Regions from separate parts of the Paenibacillus sp. NRS-1781 genome, predicted to be linked through region 1. Evidence: riboswitches for the same ligand, from Rfam matches in the RefSeq annotation. Region 1 holds a riboswitch; the other holds the start of a gene.
What was found. Region 1 has a riboswitch for cyclic di-GMP ahead of ACIFO6_RS14255 (transglutaminase domain-containing protein). Riboswitches for the same ligand answer to the same signal wherever they lie in the genome.
Positions count from the first base shown of each region.

Region 2: another riboswitch for cyclic di-GMP. It lies ahead of ACIFO6_RS01475 (glycosyl hydrolase); the one in region 1 lies ahead of ACIFO6_RS14255 (transglutaminase domain-containing protein).

Region 1 covers NZ_JBITPI010000038.1:30,540-37,988, reverse strand. The annotation lists gene ACIFO6_RS14285 (stalk domain-containing protein) at 1-1,016, shown strand, start outside; gene ACIFO6_RS14280 (winged helix-turn-helix transcriptional regulator) at 1,141-1,524, opposite strand; gene ACIFO6_RS14275 (NAD(P)H-dependent oxidoreductase) at 1,712-2,386, shown strand; gene ACIFO6_RS14270 (TIGR02328 family protein) at 2,519-2,941, opposite strand; gene ACIFO6_RS14265 (DUF445 domain-containing protein) at 2,983-4,239, opposite strand; gene ACIFO6_RS14260 (AraC family transcriptional regulator) at 4,966-5,853, shown strand; cyclic di-GMP riboswitch class I at 5,953-6,033, shown strand; cyclic di-GMP riboswitch class I at 6,075-6,156, shown strand; gene ACIFO6_RS14255 (transglutaminase domain-containing protein) at 6,170-6,976, shown strand; gene ACIFO6_RS14250 (collagen binding domain-containing protein) at 7,191-7,449, shown strand, end outside.
Region 2 covers NZ_JBITPI010000005.1:90,387-97,835, reverse strand. The annotation lists gene ACIFO6_RS01480 (hypothetical protein) at 1-1,472, opposite strand, end outside; gene ACIFO6_RS01475 (glycosyl hydrolase) at 1,524-3,149, opposite strand; cyclic di-GMP riboswitch class I at 3,130-3,210, opposite strand; gene ACIFO6_RS01470 (sugar phosphate nucleotidyltransferase) at 3,376-4,752, opposite strand; gene ACIFO6_RS01465 (UDP-glucose dehydrogenase family protein) at 5,351-6,679, opposite strand; gene ACIFO6_RS01460 (glycosyltransferase) at 6,685-7,449, opposite strand, start outside.

The sequences.
Region 1 (7,449 bases):
GCATTACCGCTACCAAATCACAGGTCTCTGCAACCAAGCAGGTCGTGCTGAAAATGGGTAGCCGCAATGCGACAGTCGACGGGCAAACGGTGCAACTAACAGCCGCACCCCAAACCGTGCGTGGCAGCACAATGATTCCGTTAGGCTTCTTCGGGCAGCAGTTTGGAGCCACGGTCAACTGGAATCAGGGAACGCGGACAGTATCCATTACATCGCCGCGTGAGCCTATGTATACAGTGGGATTTTATGCGCTATCTTCCTTCGACCAAAAATCCAAAATACCGGATTTTAACGCGATAGCCTTCGGCTGGAGCCGAATTGATGCGAACGGACAATTTACGACCAGCGGTAAGGAATACAAATGGCCTCAAGCCGCCGGCACCGTAACACCGGAGTCCATTGTACAGGAGGCAGACAGTCAGGGGACTTCCCCTTACCTGATGGTCTATTCTGGAGACGGCAATCACGAGCTGACCAAAGTTTTGGAAAATGTACAGCTTCAGGAGCAGACGATTTCACAAATCGTCAGCACCGCCACCGACAAGCAGTTTAAAGGCATCACGCTGGATCTGGAGGGACTGGGCTGGAGCGGCGATAAAGCCAAGGCGCGTTCAGACTACAACGCCTTCATCCAAAAGCTGTCGGCCAAAGCGCATCAGACCGGACTCAAGCTCACGGTCGTCCTGCACCCGCTGAACAGCTCTTACTCAGGTTACGACTACAAGACACTGGGCAATCTGGCGGACGATCTGATCATTATGGCCTATGATTACGGACAAAAGGCAACGCCTGAGCCACTCGATAAGGTAGACGAAGCCATTCGACTGGCTTTGAAGGAAGCTTCACGGGACAAGCTGATTTTGGGGATCTCTATGGGTAGCGAAAAAGACAGCACCATCAACGCTAAGATCGGTTTGGCGAAACGCTATGATCTGAAGGGCATCGCCATCTGGCGGCTGGGCATCATTGGAGAAACCGCCTGGACGCAGATGAACGAATCCATCAAGTTTAAATAATCTAGAATAAATAGGTTTACATTTTATAAAAATAACCCTGTCCTTATTCCGCCCGCTGATGAATTTCATGCATCTTCCATGCGAAGCTCATGAGATCATCAACGGGCATTCCTCATTTTTCACTTCAACAAGAAGGCTCCCCACACTTGGAATTTGCCGCCACAGGCTCGCAGGTCTGTTCCCCATAGAAGATACCCCATTCTCTCATAAAATACAGCAACGACCTCAACGTATCCCCCAACGGAGTAAGCGAGTATTCCACACGCGGCGGATTCTCGTTATAGATTTCACGGTGTACGATACCGTCACGTTCCAGCTCACGCAACTGCAAGGTCAGCATACGCTGCGTAATATTGGGCAAGGTCCATCGAATTTCGTTATACCGGCGCGGTCCTGTGGTCAAATGATATAAAATGACTCCCTTCCATTTTCCGCCTATAACCCCTACCGTTTTCGCTACCGGACATCCAAAGTTCACGCTGACTGTATTTTCCATCTCTTGCGTCATGGTTTCCCCTTCTTTCTACTGATTGTAGACCCGAAATCTCAGAGTAATGACAAGGAACAAATATGTGCGTACTTGTTCCTGCGAAAAACTTTTTATATGATGACTATACATTCGATATCAGCTCTCATTATAGTAGCAGAAAATAAGTGGAGCACCAACTTAACCCAAAACGGAAGGAGTACACTTCATGTCCAATACATCAGCTAAAAAACAGGAGATTCTGGATGCCTTTCTGTTCAGACATGCCACCAAGGAATTCGATCCTGATCGCATCATACCGGAGGAAGATTTTCAATTTATTCTCGAAACCGGTCGACTTTCCCCAAGCTCTGTCGGTTTTGAGCCGTGGCGATTTGTGGTCGTACAAAATCAGGCATTGAGAGAAAAGCTGGCTGCGGTTTCAAGCGGGGGCCAAAAACAGATTCCTGATGCCAGCCATGTTGTCCTGATTTTGGCACGCAAGGATGTTCGTTATGATTCCCCGTATGTGGAGTATATGTATAAAGAGATTAAAGGGATGTCCGAGGAAGACTTTGCCTCACTGCCGGGCCGATATAAAATCTTTCAGGGTGAAAATCAACGCCTGCTGGAAAACGAACGTACGTTATTCGACTGGGCTTCCAAGCAAACCTACATTGCCTTGGGCAATATGATGACGGCGGCGGCTCAGATCGACATTGATTCCTGCCCGATTGAGGGCTTTAACTACGATCAGGTGCACGCCATTTTGGAGGAAGAAGGACTGCTGGAGAACGGACTGCTGGATATATCGGTCATTGCTGCCTTTGGTTATCGCGCTCACGAACCCAAGCGGGAAAAATCCAGACAACAGCTGGAAAAGGTCACACGCTGGGTCTTGTAAAAGCATGTCCAACAGGGTTACCCAAGCTTTAAGTATAGTACATCATAACAGGCGAGCTTGCGATCATTCACTTTAACGGTGGACTATTGCAGCCCGCCCTCTTTATATTAAATTCTTCTCCTCTAACAACTTTTATTCATCACCGCAGCCAGATAAATTGTACCTGGACATAGCCATAGACCCTTGCTCCAAGATCAGAATACCCTTGGAGGCCAGATTATCCAGGCATTCCTGCATATAAGCATCGTCATGCTCCGCATACGCTCCGACAGCTTCCAGTTCCTCGCCAAGCTCTGTCGCCCACGGTTCGCACTGCTTGCCGCGATACAACGGCTGCTCCCATAGCGGATCAACGTTGTAACCGCGACTTTTCATTTCGTCCATGATGAGCTTATGGTAGCGGACGAGCAGCATGGGGTGATAGTCGAACACATAATTAACCGTAGCATGTCGCTTTCCCCACCCGTTCCCACGCAGTGCACAGCACTCGCGGTGTTGCCCCAGCAGTTGCGGCCGCGGCAGCTTGTCGATCAACTCTTCGTGCCAAAGCCTCATTGCTTCACAACCTTATCTGTAGCATTTTCTTCTCTAATGAATCAACCGATCAGCATACGGACACCTGTCAGGACAATACCGATCAGGAAGCCCGTAACCGCGCCGTTAATACGTATCCACTGCAAGTCCTGCCCCAGCTTGTCCTCCATCAGAGCAATCAGGGAATCGTTATCCATTTTATCTACATTTTCGCGTACCAGATTACCAATTCGACTATGGTTGGCTTCCACCAGCCCGGTAATGCCTGCCACAATTCTAGAATTGATCTTGTCCAGCAGCTCGGTATTCCCTCTCAAATCAGCCAGCATCCGATCCAGTAGCGGCAAAATATAGGTCGGCACATAGCTGCCGTCTTCCATATAGTCCAATAAGCGTACGCGCAGCTCTTCCATCTTATGAAGCACCGACGCATCGCCTTCCCAGGTTCCCACAAGGTTGTTTTTCCAGCTGTTCAAGCCTTCCTGAACCGTATCTTTCGTCGCCAGACGGGTCAGCTGTGTTTTCAGACCATCCAGCACGGCCCGACGGCGTGGATGTTCTTCCCTTTGCAGCTCCGCAACCTGATCCAGCAGGAAGTGGCGAATCATTTCACCCATGCGCTCTTCGTTCAGATAGCCAAGGAACGCATTCAGGGCAAATTGCATCAGCCCGCTCACTTGCAAACCGCTAATAGCCTGCATTCCCAAGGTACCCAGCGTGTAGCCCGTTTCCGGCTTCAAAAGCCAGGATTCAGCCTGCTCCAGCGAGTCATCCAGCGCGCGGCGGTCATAGCCCTTCTCACTGGTTTGACGGACAAGCGCCTCCAGCAGCGGTCCGGCGTCGAAATCTGTCACCTGCCGCTTGATCTCGGCCGCAATTACTGGGGCCAGCTCCGCAAGCGGAAGCGACCGGACCAGTCGTTTGGCGAGAACATCTATGGATGCGGCCGCTTCCGGCGTGCGCAAGCCCTTTTCCACACCATCCAGCATCAAATCGGCCAGCCGGATATCGGCAATTTTAGATGCGATACTGTCTTTATTAAGCAGGTTATTTTCCACCGTACTCACCAAGGTACTCGTTAGCTTGTCCCTGTTCTTGGGAAGAAGTGCTGTGTGTGGAATCGGAATGCCCAGCGGGTGACGGAACAATGCGGTGACGGCGAACCAGTCCGCCAGTCCTCCGACAAGCCCGGCCTCGAAAGCACCTGCTAACAACCGAGCCCAGCTATATTGCTGAAAAGGCAACATAGCTGCAAAGCCCGCTCCCAGAATAACGAGCGACCAAGCCGCTGCGGTTTTCGTATTTTTTGGTTTTCCCATCCTATTAATCCTCCAAACTGACTGTTGAGTAAGTGAAGCCCTATATCTGTATTACCCATCATATCATTGCCTGTATGAATTCCAAAGCTAACGGCACTCTATTTCCTATTATATTAGAACGCATCGAAGCAGAAAATCACGCAAATAAGATAATGCACTTTTTGTGTTATTTTGTACTTTTATGCTTTTATTTTACATATGATTTGCATATATTTACAGTGCACTAATCAGCACAAAAAGAGTTCATATATCTCCCTCGTGCGTCTACATATTTGTGAACAAAATCACAACATTGGACCCAATCTCATTTTTTTCCATGATAAGCCTAATGAACTATTTCGCTAGAACAAAGACCCATTTTTTTCAAAACAAAAGGATATGCACGTTGGAAGGTGGAATGGGCATAGAATACCTTTAGCATCCTTTCCTGGATTTTATTCCAGAATTGAATTAAATCCATGGCATCTCCGAATTTTTTTCAACATAATTTAACTTTTTCATATGGATGAATGAGTTAAAAATATGGAGGAAACGAGGCTGTTTTCACCATAATAGTACACCTGATTTAGATTGGGAAATAATTCAAAATATTATTCGCTACATGCATTTATATGATGTGATAAAATAAACCGTATTAAGTAGGAAATCATGTGTAAACCACCATTTTGTTTGTTAAACAAACAGTGATTAGCTTGATAAATTTGCTCTTTTGTAAAGGAATTGGACATGACAACAGACCAAAAAAACAACGGGAATGGGACCCCTTGGAGCAGCGATCCAGTCGTCATTGCACGTACTCCCTCCGCTTTTGCCAAGCGATCCCTTTTTTATATACAGGAAATAGGTTATTTCAAAAAAACATCTGCTTATGCCATGGAACGGAAGGAACTCACCTCGTTTCTGCTCGTTTTTACGTTATCAGGACAAGGGGAATTACTGTACCGAGAGAAAAAATACATATTGAAGCCTCATGATATGTTTTTCGTTAATTGTGAGGAATTCGTACAGTACAGCAGTGCTGGTCATGAAGCTTGGGAGTTTATCAGTGTAAATGTGTACGGCAATCTGATCGACAATTTCTACGAACAATTTGCCAAGCACAACAAGCCTGTAATATCACTCAACGATCCAGTCACCATATTGGACAAGCTGCGTTCCCTCTTATGCGTACAATCTGACAGAACTCTCTCTGCTGAACTGTTGACATCCAGACTCATCAGTGAGTTGCTGACTTATATTTTGCAGCACCCCTACGATCATCCGTATGTAAATCAGGATACGATCACCGAGGTACGCAAGGTTCAGCAATATTTGGATCGATCCTACAGTGAACGAATTACGCTGGATTCGCTGGCAGACATGTTTGAGTTAAACAAATTCAATCTCGCTAAAAACTTCAAGAAACAGATTGGATTTTCTCCAATTGATTATCTCATTAATGTCCGCATCACAGCGGCTCAAGGCTGGCTTAAAACCAGTGACGAATCCATTGTGGATATCGCACGGTTTGTAGGGATTCCCAACACTAGCCATTTTATCAACCTGTTCAAGGAACATGTCGGAGAAACCCCACATTCCTTCCGCAAAAAATGGGGGAATCGAACCAAACTATAAACTCATCTATTAGATGACTTTGTCGAAAAACAGAGAAAATCTGAGATTGTGCTTGCCTAATCGGAAGTCCAACTGATAGAATGATAGATATAGACTGTTCAGGATAAATGGCAAACCTGTCGAAAGGCAGGGACGCAAAGCTACAGGGCCTTCTTTTTAAGATGGCAGCCAGCTACCGGTTGGAGAGGCTTTTTGTCGTGTCTTTTTTCCTGAAAAACTTTATACGATAATAGCAAACCTGTCGAAAGGCAGGGACGCAAAGCTATAGGGCCTTCTTTTTAAGATGGCAGCCTAGCCGCCGAAAGGAAGTTTTTCTATGAGGAAAATGTCATCTTTTTTAATTATTTTGGTTTTTTTGTTATCCATCCCCCTACATACGACAGCATTTGCTGCCGAAAGTCAGGCATGGCTGAATCAAAACAACGTAAACCACGGTATTGTTAGTATACGTTATCCTGTCAACTCCAATGTCAAAACCAAGATTGTAATTACCAAGGATGCGGAGAAATACTCTTATTATCTGAATTCGGGCAAGCCTGAAGAAGCATTTGCTCTTCAAATGGGCAATGGCAATTATAACATTCGTTTATTGGAACAGCTAACTGGCAACCAGTATAAAGTGATAGGTGAAGAAACGGTCCAGTTAAATTTGAATGACAGTAAAACCATATACCTCAATTCTATTCAAAATATTGACTGGAGCGATACGAATCAGGCGATTCGGAAAGCCAAGGAATTAACCAAGGGTGCAAAGACAGATGATGAAAAGGTGAAACGTATTTACGAGTATGTCATTAGTCATATTAAATACGATTCCAATCAGCCTTTCAACCTATCAACAGACTACCTTCCACAAATTGATCGTACAATAGTTTCGCAAAAAGACATTTGCTATGGATACGCTTCACTGTTCGCCGCCATGCTTCGAAGTGTGGATGTTCCAACGAAGCTGGTTATGGGTGAATCCTCCTATGTGAAAACTTACCACGCCTGGAATGAAGTCAATATCAACAATCAATGGGTTATCATTGACACTACAGTAGATGCTGCTCTAAAAAGCGGAAAACAGAAGTTTGCAATGGCCAAAGAACCCTCCAAATATACAAAAACAAAACAATATTAATTTTTTTTGTAGAAAGCCCTGATCACTGCGATCAGGGCTTTTTTCTATTATTGTTGAGAAATTGTTGAGATAAGGAAGGTATTGTATATCTAGTCAGTCATTTAAAAACTAAGTTTGTTGAATATACTATTTCCGGGACAAGAAAGAGGGGGGAGCCAAATCCGCCCGGGTACTTTCCATAATATTATGATGAATAGGAGACTTACTTAAGAGTATGAGAACAAAAATAAACGCAACGATCATTGTACTATTGCTTATTTTCCAAAGTTTTTTTAGTGCAGCGTTGGCTTACGCAGACACTTCAACCACGGCTGTACCAGAAAGCGCTATAAGCGATCCTGCGAATACAGTTATGGAAGATGTATACGGTATTCCAAACCCTGAACCGTTAGAGGCACCTCCCAGCATAGCCCCTATGATTCAGGCAGCGACCAACTCAGTTCAAGTAGACAATATTTTAACCAAGCTGATCT
Region 2 (7,449 bases), on a different contig from region 1:
AATGCGGCTGCCTGTGGCTGACTGGCCCCGTACTCAGGGTTGTCCCGATGCGTATCGTTCGTACCAAACTCCGTATTCAGCATCTTCTTCTCCAGCCCGTTACTTGAACCGCCGAACGTTTTCAGATTTTGAACAAAGCTGCCTCCTCCCTCTTCGTTATACGATTCGCCATAGGCATGTCCATTGGTCAGGTCAGTGACATCCTCCAGCTGTTTACGTTGTGCCGGGTCCCGCTCCCATCCATCCGGATCGCCGCATTTGGGCGTACCTCCGGTTTGGTTTTTGCATGCCTTGGTTGAATATGTCGGCCAGTAGGCCCAACCCGGCGCAACCGTTTTGAGATGCGGCGCCAATTGCTTACCTTCCGTATTCAGCCATTTGGCGACGGCCAAATTGACCGCTTTTGAGCGGTTAAACAATCCAGGTTCATTATCTACTTCGTAATAATGCAGGTATGAACCATATTTTTTTACATAATCGCGCAATTTCTGCTTAGCCGTCTCCGGCAGGGAGCCGTCTTTTTGCAGCTTGATATCGCCTGTATACAAATACAAAGCTGACGATTGCATATTATACTGCTTCAATGTTTGGTAGTAATCTCCCACGTCTGTGCAGGCCTTGTTTACATTACTGGCACAAGTGACTCTCATGACATTGCCGCTATACGCAATTCCCAGCCATTTGAGAACATATGGTAAATGTTTAACTGCACCCTCATCATAATAAAATTCTTTATTATTGACATTCGTTCCGGTCAATATATATTTACCGTGTATCGGCTCGGTTGCAGGTGAAGCTAACGTCTCCAAGCTCAAGTCATCCCAAGTCCACCACACATTTTTATCTTCAACAGAGGAGCAGTATAGGCAGCGCGCTGTCTTTAGCTTGAGTACGTTAACACCGCTTTGCAATTGCTCTTTGGGGATATATAGCTCGTAATTGCTTTTGAAATTATATGCACTGCCTGTGCCGGCAACCCCGGCAATCTGGATGATACCGGACAGCTGATGATTTGAAAATACAGCCATCTGGGGAACGGCTTTGCCCGCATCCAAAATTCGTACACGGAATATCATCCCGTTGGGAGGAACCTGATCCAGCTTGTACTGGAGGGACAGTTCAGGATTCGTGGACGCATTTAATCCGGAAGGGATATCTCCACTGCTGAGCAATATCGGAGCCGTTGTACTCCCCGCTATGGACATCGCTGACGATGTTCCTTTAGCAGACGACTCGGTAGAGGCCACCGAAATATTGACATTGTCCTTACCGACCACACCTCTAAATTCTACTGAAGAGTCATCCCGCTGACCAAGCTTCCATACCGGACTCGCCGCCGCTACTTTAATCGTCTGAAGTTCTTCACTCTTGGGAGGCGTATGAATAAACCAGGCAATCAGCGCTATAGCTGCGACCCCTAGCAGCCCGGCCAATACCACTATATACTTTTGGGTCAACCATTTTTTCATCATTGTGCTCCACCCTCTCTCTCCTCAAAATTTTTGGCGGGGAAAGAGTATATATCAAGGAAGAAACAAAGCGTTGCCGGGAATTACCGCTTTCGCTTCATGCTGACTTTCCCACATCAGACGTGCCATTGCGTCGCCCTTTTCATCATAATATTCAACCTTCAAATCTGCCATTTTGCCTGCTTGCAAGGAAATGCTGCCCTTGCGTTCTGTCCAGCTTTGTTTGAACCAGCTATCAATAATCAGCTTGCCATCTACCCATACACGAATGCCATCATCGGATATCGTGGTAAACGTATAGGCCTCACTATATTGCGGCTTGATTTTGCCCGTCCAACGGACTGAGAACTGATCAGCCTCCACCTTTGGATCAGGCGTGGCGGCACGCCAGTTATAATCCAGCTTACTGTCTGTGCGAACCAAAACAGCAGTGCCATCCAGATTCATGTCGTTAAAATATTCGCCCCGCAGCCCGTTTGCGTAGACCATATCCGGAACGGAAGGCGGGACTGGTTTACTTACCACTGGCGGAGCTGGAGTCGAGCCATTTTGTCCCGTGTCCGGTACGGTTGGTAGCTCCGTGTCAGGTTTTTTCATCGCAGCCAGCCCTTTTTTCACATCATCCCGCGTCAAGCTTGTCGAATCATTCATATAATCATGAATCTGATCCGTCGTGTTATTTTCGGTCAGCATCTTGCCCCAGGTCATGGAATACACCCATTTAGGCTGAGCCTTCATCACCTCGGGACTGGGCACCTCACCATGTTCCCCAATGGCAATCGGTTTATTTCGTGCCAGTCCGAGCAATCCTTCGTAATGGCTTTGCTTAAAATCATGGTTGTAAATGTCTACAGCCAAAATATCCACTTTGTCATCCCCCGGATATTTCGGGGTATATGGAGCAGTGTACGAATTAGGCGCATTCGGACTCCATACCCACAGCAGATTGTTCAGCTGATGCGTATTTACAAAACGGTCATACATGATATTCCATAGCTGATTGAAATTGTTTTTGTTTCCCCACCAGAACCAGTCGCCGTTCATTTCGTGGTAAGGTCTCCATAATACCGGAACCCCTGCATCACGAAGCTGCTTTAACGATACAGCGACCTTATCCAGATCGGCAATGAGAAGATTATACTGCGTAGTACCCGGCGTCACATATTTATTGAACTCCGCCTGGCTTACTTTCGCCTGCACATTGGCCCAAGTCAGTGGCTTACCCGGCAACGGTTCATGATAAGTCATCGTAACCATGCCGCCAGCTCTACTCCAACGTATGGCGCTATCGACGACATTTTTACGTTGTGCTGCCTCCGTAGCGGCGGACTGGCCGGAGATGGCTCCCATCTCGTAGCCATGTACACCAGCATACGCCTTACTGATTTTTTGGACCTTGTTGCTTAATTCATCCGGACTTTCCAAATAATCATGTTGACCTGTGACCATCTTTTTTCCCGAGATGCTGATCAAATAGTTGTATAGTTCACGGGCCTCAGCAGAAGCGTCCGAATTAACAGGCTGTAGTGTGGCAGCATTCGCCACGGACAGAGATTCACCAAAACCGACGGGCAACAAAGAAAAAAGCATAACAACGGGGAGTACACTGCGTATCCATCGATTCACAGGGGTAAAATAGGGGCTCACTCTCGCTCTTCCTTTCGGTAGCCAGGCTGCCATCCTCACGGAAGGCCCTTTAGCTTTGCGTACCTGCCTTTCAACAGGGCTGCGTTTATCGTGGAAGGAGTTTGGATTCCTTCTTACCCTAAGTATCGACTTTTTTTTACCAAAATTTAATAGGTCATGTTCATGAATTTACAGATTTTCGCGTATTTTCGACAGTTCGGGATAAAAACTTCATAAATGAGTCATTTTTCATCCTTCAGGAATGTTGCATGATGCTCATTTATGAAATAAACTGGTGACGGGAAATTTCATCCCAATCCATGCAAAAACGGACAATATCCTCTTCGATCAACTCAGAACCTGTCTGTACCTCGATCAATTCCACATCGGTCACGGCTAAAATGCTATGCTTCGTCCCTTCTGGAATGCGAACCACATCACCCGCCTTCACCTTATGCAGCTTTTCATTCAAAATAATTTCCGCTTCACCGCTAATAATGGTCCAAATTTCACTCCGTTTGAAATGAAGCTGGTAGCTGATATTTTTGCCTTGCAGCACACGGATTCGCTTGGTCAATACCTCGTTGCCCTCGTCATACTTCACATAGTCCACTACCCGATAATGCCCCCAACGTCGCTCTTCGTACATTGGACGCTGATTATGAGCCTTGAGCACTTCCTTGATGCGCGGACTTTCCGCCTTATTGGTCACAAGGATGCCATCCGGGCTGACAGCTACGATCAGATCATTCGTTCCAATGATTGCCACGGGGATATCCAGTTCGTTGATAAGGCTCGTATTGACGCAATCCTCCGTAACTACGCCTCTGCCCACTTGCTGATGGGACATTTCTTCCGTTAAGGTGTTCCAGGTGCCCAAATCCTTCCAAAATCCATCATACGGAAGAACAACGATGTCCTGCTCCTTCTCGACTACCTCATAGTCAAAGCTGATTTTTTCCAGAGAAGAATATTGCTTTTGCATTTCTTCATAGTTCAGCGGCAAACCTTTGGATGCCAAGATATCGAGCAAGTAACCCAATTGGAATGCAAAAACCCCGCAGTTCCATAGAGCATTGCGTTCCATCAGACGCTCCGCCTGCTCCCGGTCGGGTTTCTCTTGAAAATGGCTCACTTCGCGGTAGCCTGTGCTACCTTGTGTGGCATCATTTTTCGGTATAATGTAACCATATTTCTCAGAAGGATAGGAAGGGACAACTCCGATTAACGCAAGCTTGCCTTCACTCTCCTGAAGAGTATGTTCCAACTGGGTAACTGTAGCAAAGAAAGCATCCTCTACATAGGGATCTACCGGCAATATTGCAACGATTTCATCGGGGGAAACTCCAACAATGGAATATAGATAAGTCGCTGTCAGCGCAATGGCAGGAAACGTATCTCTTCGTTCCGGCTCAACAATGATGCGCGTATCCTGCCCAACCTGACTCTGAATCATTTCAACCTGCGCTCTCCCTGTTGCAATAAACGAGGATTCGGACAAGCCGTTATCCCCCAGTTGTCTCCACACCCGCTGCACCATAGATTCCGAATTCCCCTCCGGACTCTCCAGCACCTTCAAAAATTGTTTGGAACGGGAATCGTTGGACAAAGGCCATAATCTCTTACCGGAACCACCAGACAAAAGTACGAGCTTCATAACTCTCCACTTCCTCTCTAATTTGGGTAGGTGATCGGATGGAGCACGGTTGAGTAGCCCGCTACGGGATGGATTTGATCTTACGATCGCTGTTGGACCGGGATTCACTCGATTGTATAAAATCGTGTAAAGGTTTGAATCCCGTTCCAAAGGCGAGCGCTATCGCTTCTCCAGATTCAAATCCATCCCTGCGCTACTCAAAAATGCATCATGCCGATCATACCGTGTATTGCAAAAGGCACGACCGGACGATTCATGTCCGGTCAGCCTGTAAAGGTGCTCGCGCGCCCGGCGCATGGCGCTTTGATCCGAAGGAGCGGTATCACCGCGCCGCTCCTTCCGATACGCCCTTCCTACCTCCCCCCCATAAGGTGGGAGGTTAAAAATCGTGACTCCACGGCGGAAAGCAGCGGAGCGGGCAGAATTGTTCTGAAGAAGCGGCAGCGTTTGCCTTTATCCCCGGATTTTAACCTTTGAATGTTTTATACAATCAAGAAAATCCGGGGGTAACAGCAATCGGAAGAACAATCTGCACGCGCAGCGCCTCCAACCCCACCACAGTCACTTTTTAAGCTTCCACTTTTATACCCGTCACTTTTTAGGCTTCCACCTTGTCTCTATTCCACCCACTCATCCGCGGACGACCCACAGAATAGTATTCCAGCCCAGAGCCTTGAATCTGCTCCTCCGTAAATACGTTACGACCGTCAATCAGGACTGGCTTGTGCAGAATGGAAGACAATTGTACGAGGTTGACGTTTTTGAACTCTTCCCAATCGGTCAGCAGGCAGACCGCATCACTTCCTTCGGCAGCTTGCTGCGGGGATGAGCACCATACAATATTCGGATGATCCACGCGCTCCTTGAATTTTTCCATTGCAATCGGATCATACAGCTTCACAATAGCACCTGCCTGAACCAGCGTTTCAACGATTTCCAGTGCCGGAGCCTCGCGGATATCGTCTGTATTCGGCTTGAAGGCCAAGCCCCAAATGCCAATCGGCACGCCGTGCAGCTGACCCAGCGATTCGCGCAGCTTGGATACGATCATGAAACGCTGGTCGGTGTTCACCTCGACCACCGATTTTAACAGCTTAAATTCATAGTCCACATTACCCGCAATTTGGATGAGCGCATTCGTGTCTTTCGGGAAGCAAGAACCACCGTACCCGATCCCAGCTTGCAGAAAATAGGACCCGATTCGTTTGTCCATCCCCATACCGTCAGCCACACAGGTAACGTCCGCGCCTACCTTTTCGCAAATATTGGCGATTTCGTTGATAAACGAGATTTTGGTCGCCAGAAATGCGTTGGACGCGTATTTGATCATCTCTGCACTGCGGATATCCGTTACATAAATTTTATCCGTGAACACCTGATGCAGCGAAACCATCGTTTCACGCAGCCCTGTGTTGTCCAAGCCGATAATGATGCGATCTGGATGGAGTGTATCATTGATAGCAGAGCCTTCTCTCAGAAATTCCGGAGCGGATACAATATCGAAGGACAAACTCGTATGATGAGCCAGCACGTCCTTGATCTTTTCGTTCGTTCCGACAGGCACCGTGCTCTTGGTCATTATAATTTTATACCCGTTCATGGCCTTCCCGACATCAGCAGCAGCCTGCTCAATGTAGGACAGATTCGCTTCACCGTTAGCCAGAGACGGCGTACCCACCGCCAAAATAATGATATCCGAGCGGCGAACTGCGTCGGCCAAATCCGAAGTAAACTCCAAACGACCCGCTTCCAGATTTAGCGCGATCAGTTCCTCAATGCCAGGCTCATAAATAGGAGATTCCGCCCGGTTCAGCATATCGATTTTATGCTGCTCCAGATCGACACAAATCACCTCATTACCTTTATGTGCAAAACACACGCCCGAGACGAGTCCAACGTATCCAGTACCGATTACAGCCAGCTTCATTCCGTTCATCCTCCTTTTAGAAAGTTCACATAGGCTTGCTCTATATACTTTTTGAAATGATCCTTGAATGTATCTTCATCAAATTTGCGTGCATGGCTAATGATACCGTCCACATCCCATGCATGCTGCTCGACCTTGGCAACCGCCTCCAGCACATCCTCTACCTGATGTCTGCGGAAAAATACACCATTCACATGAGGAACGATGGTATCCAGCGCTCCCCCGCCCTGATAAGCGATAACAGGCCGTCCGGCTGCGTTCGCCTCCAGAGGCGTGATACCGAAATCCTCTTCCCCCGGAAAAACGAGCGCCCGGCATTCTGCCATCAGCTTGTTGACCTCTTCGTCTTCAAGTCTGCCAAGAAACTCAATGTTCGGGGAGGCCATGCCTTCCAGTCTTTTACGATCCGGTCCTTCACCGACAATGCGCAGCTTGAGACCATTGCGCTTGAATGCTTCAATCGCCAGATCCACGCGCTTGTAGGACACTAACCGGGATACGATCAGGTAATAGTCTCCGATGCTTGTAGCGCGTTGGAAACGGGAGGTATTCACAGGAGGGAAAATGACATCCGACTCCCGTTGGTAATAGTGCAGAATTCTCCGTTGGACGACCGAGGAATTGGCAACAAATTGGTTTACATTGCGAGAAGTTTTGGCATCCCATGTTTTCAACCGATTCATGTACAGCTTTAGCATGCTTTTGAGCAGGTTGGATTTGGACTGCCGGGCCATATATGTATCGTAATCCCAGGCAAACCGCATCGGTGT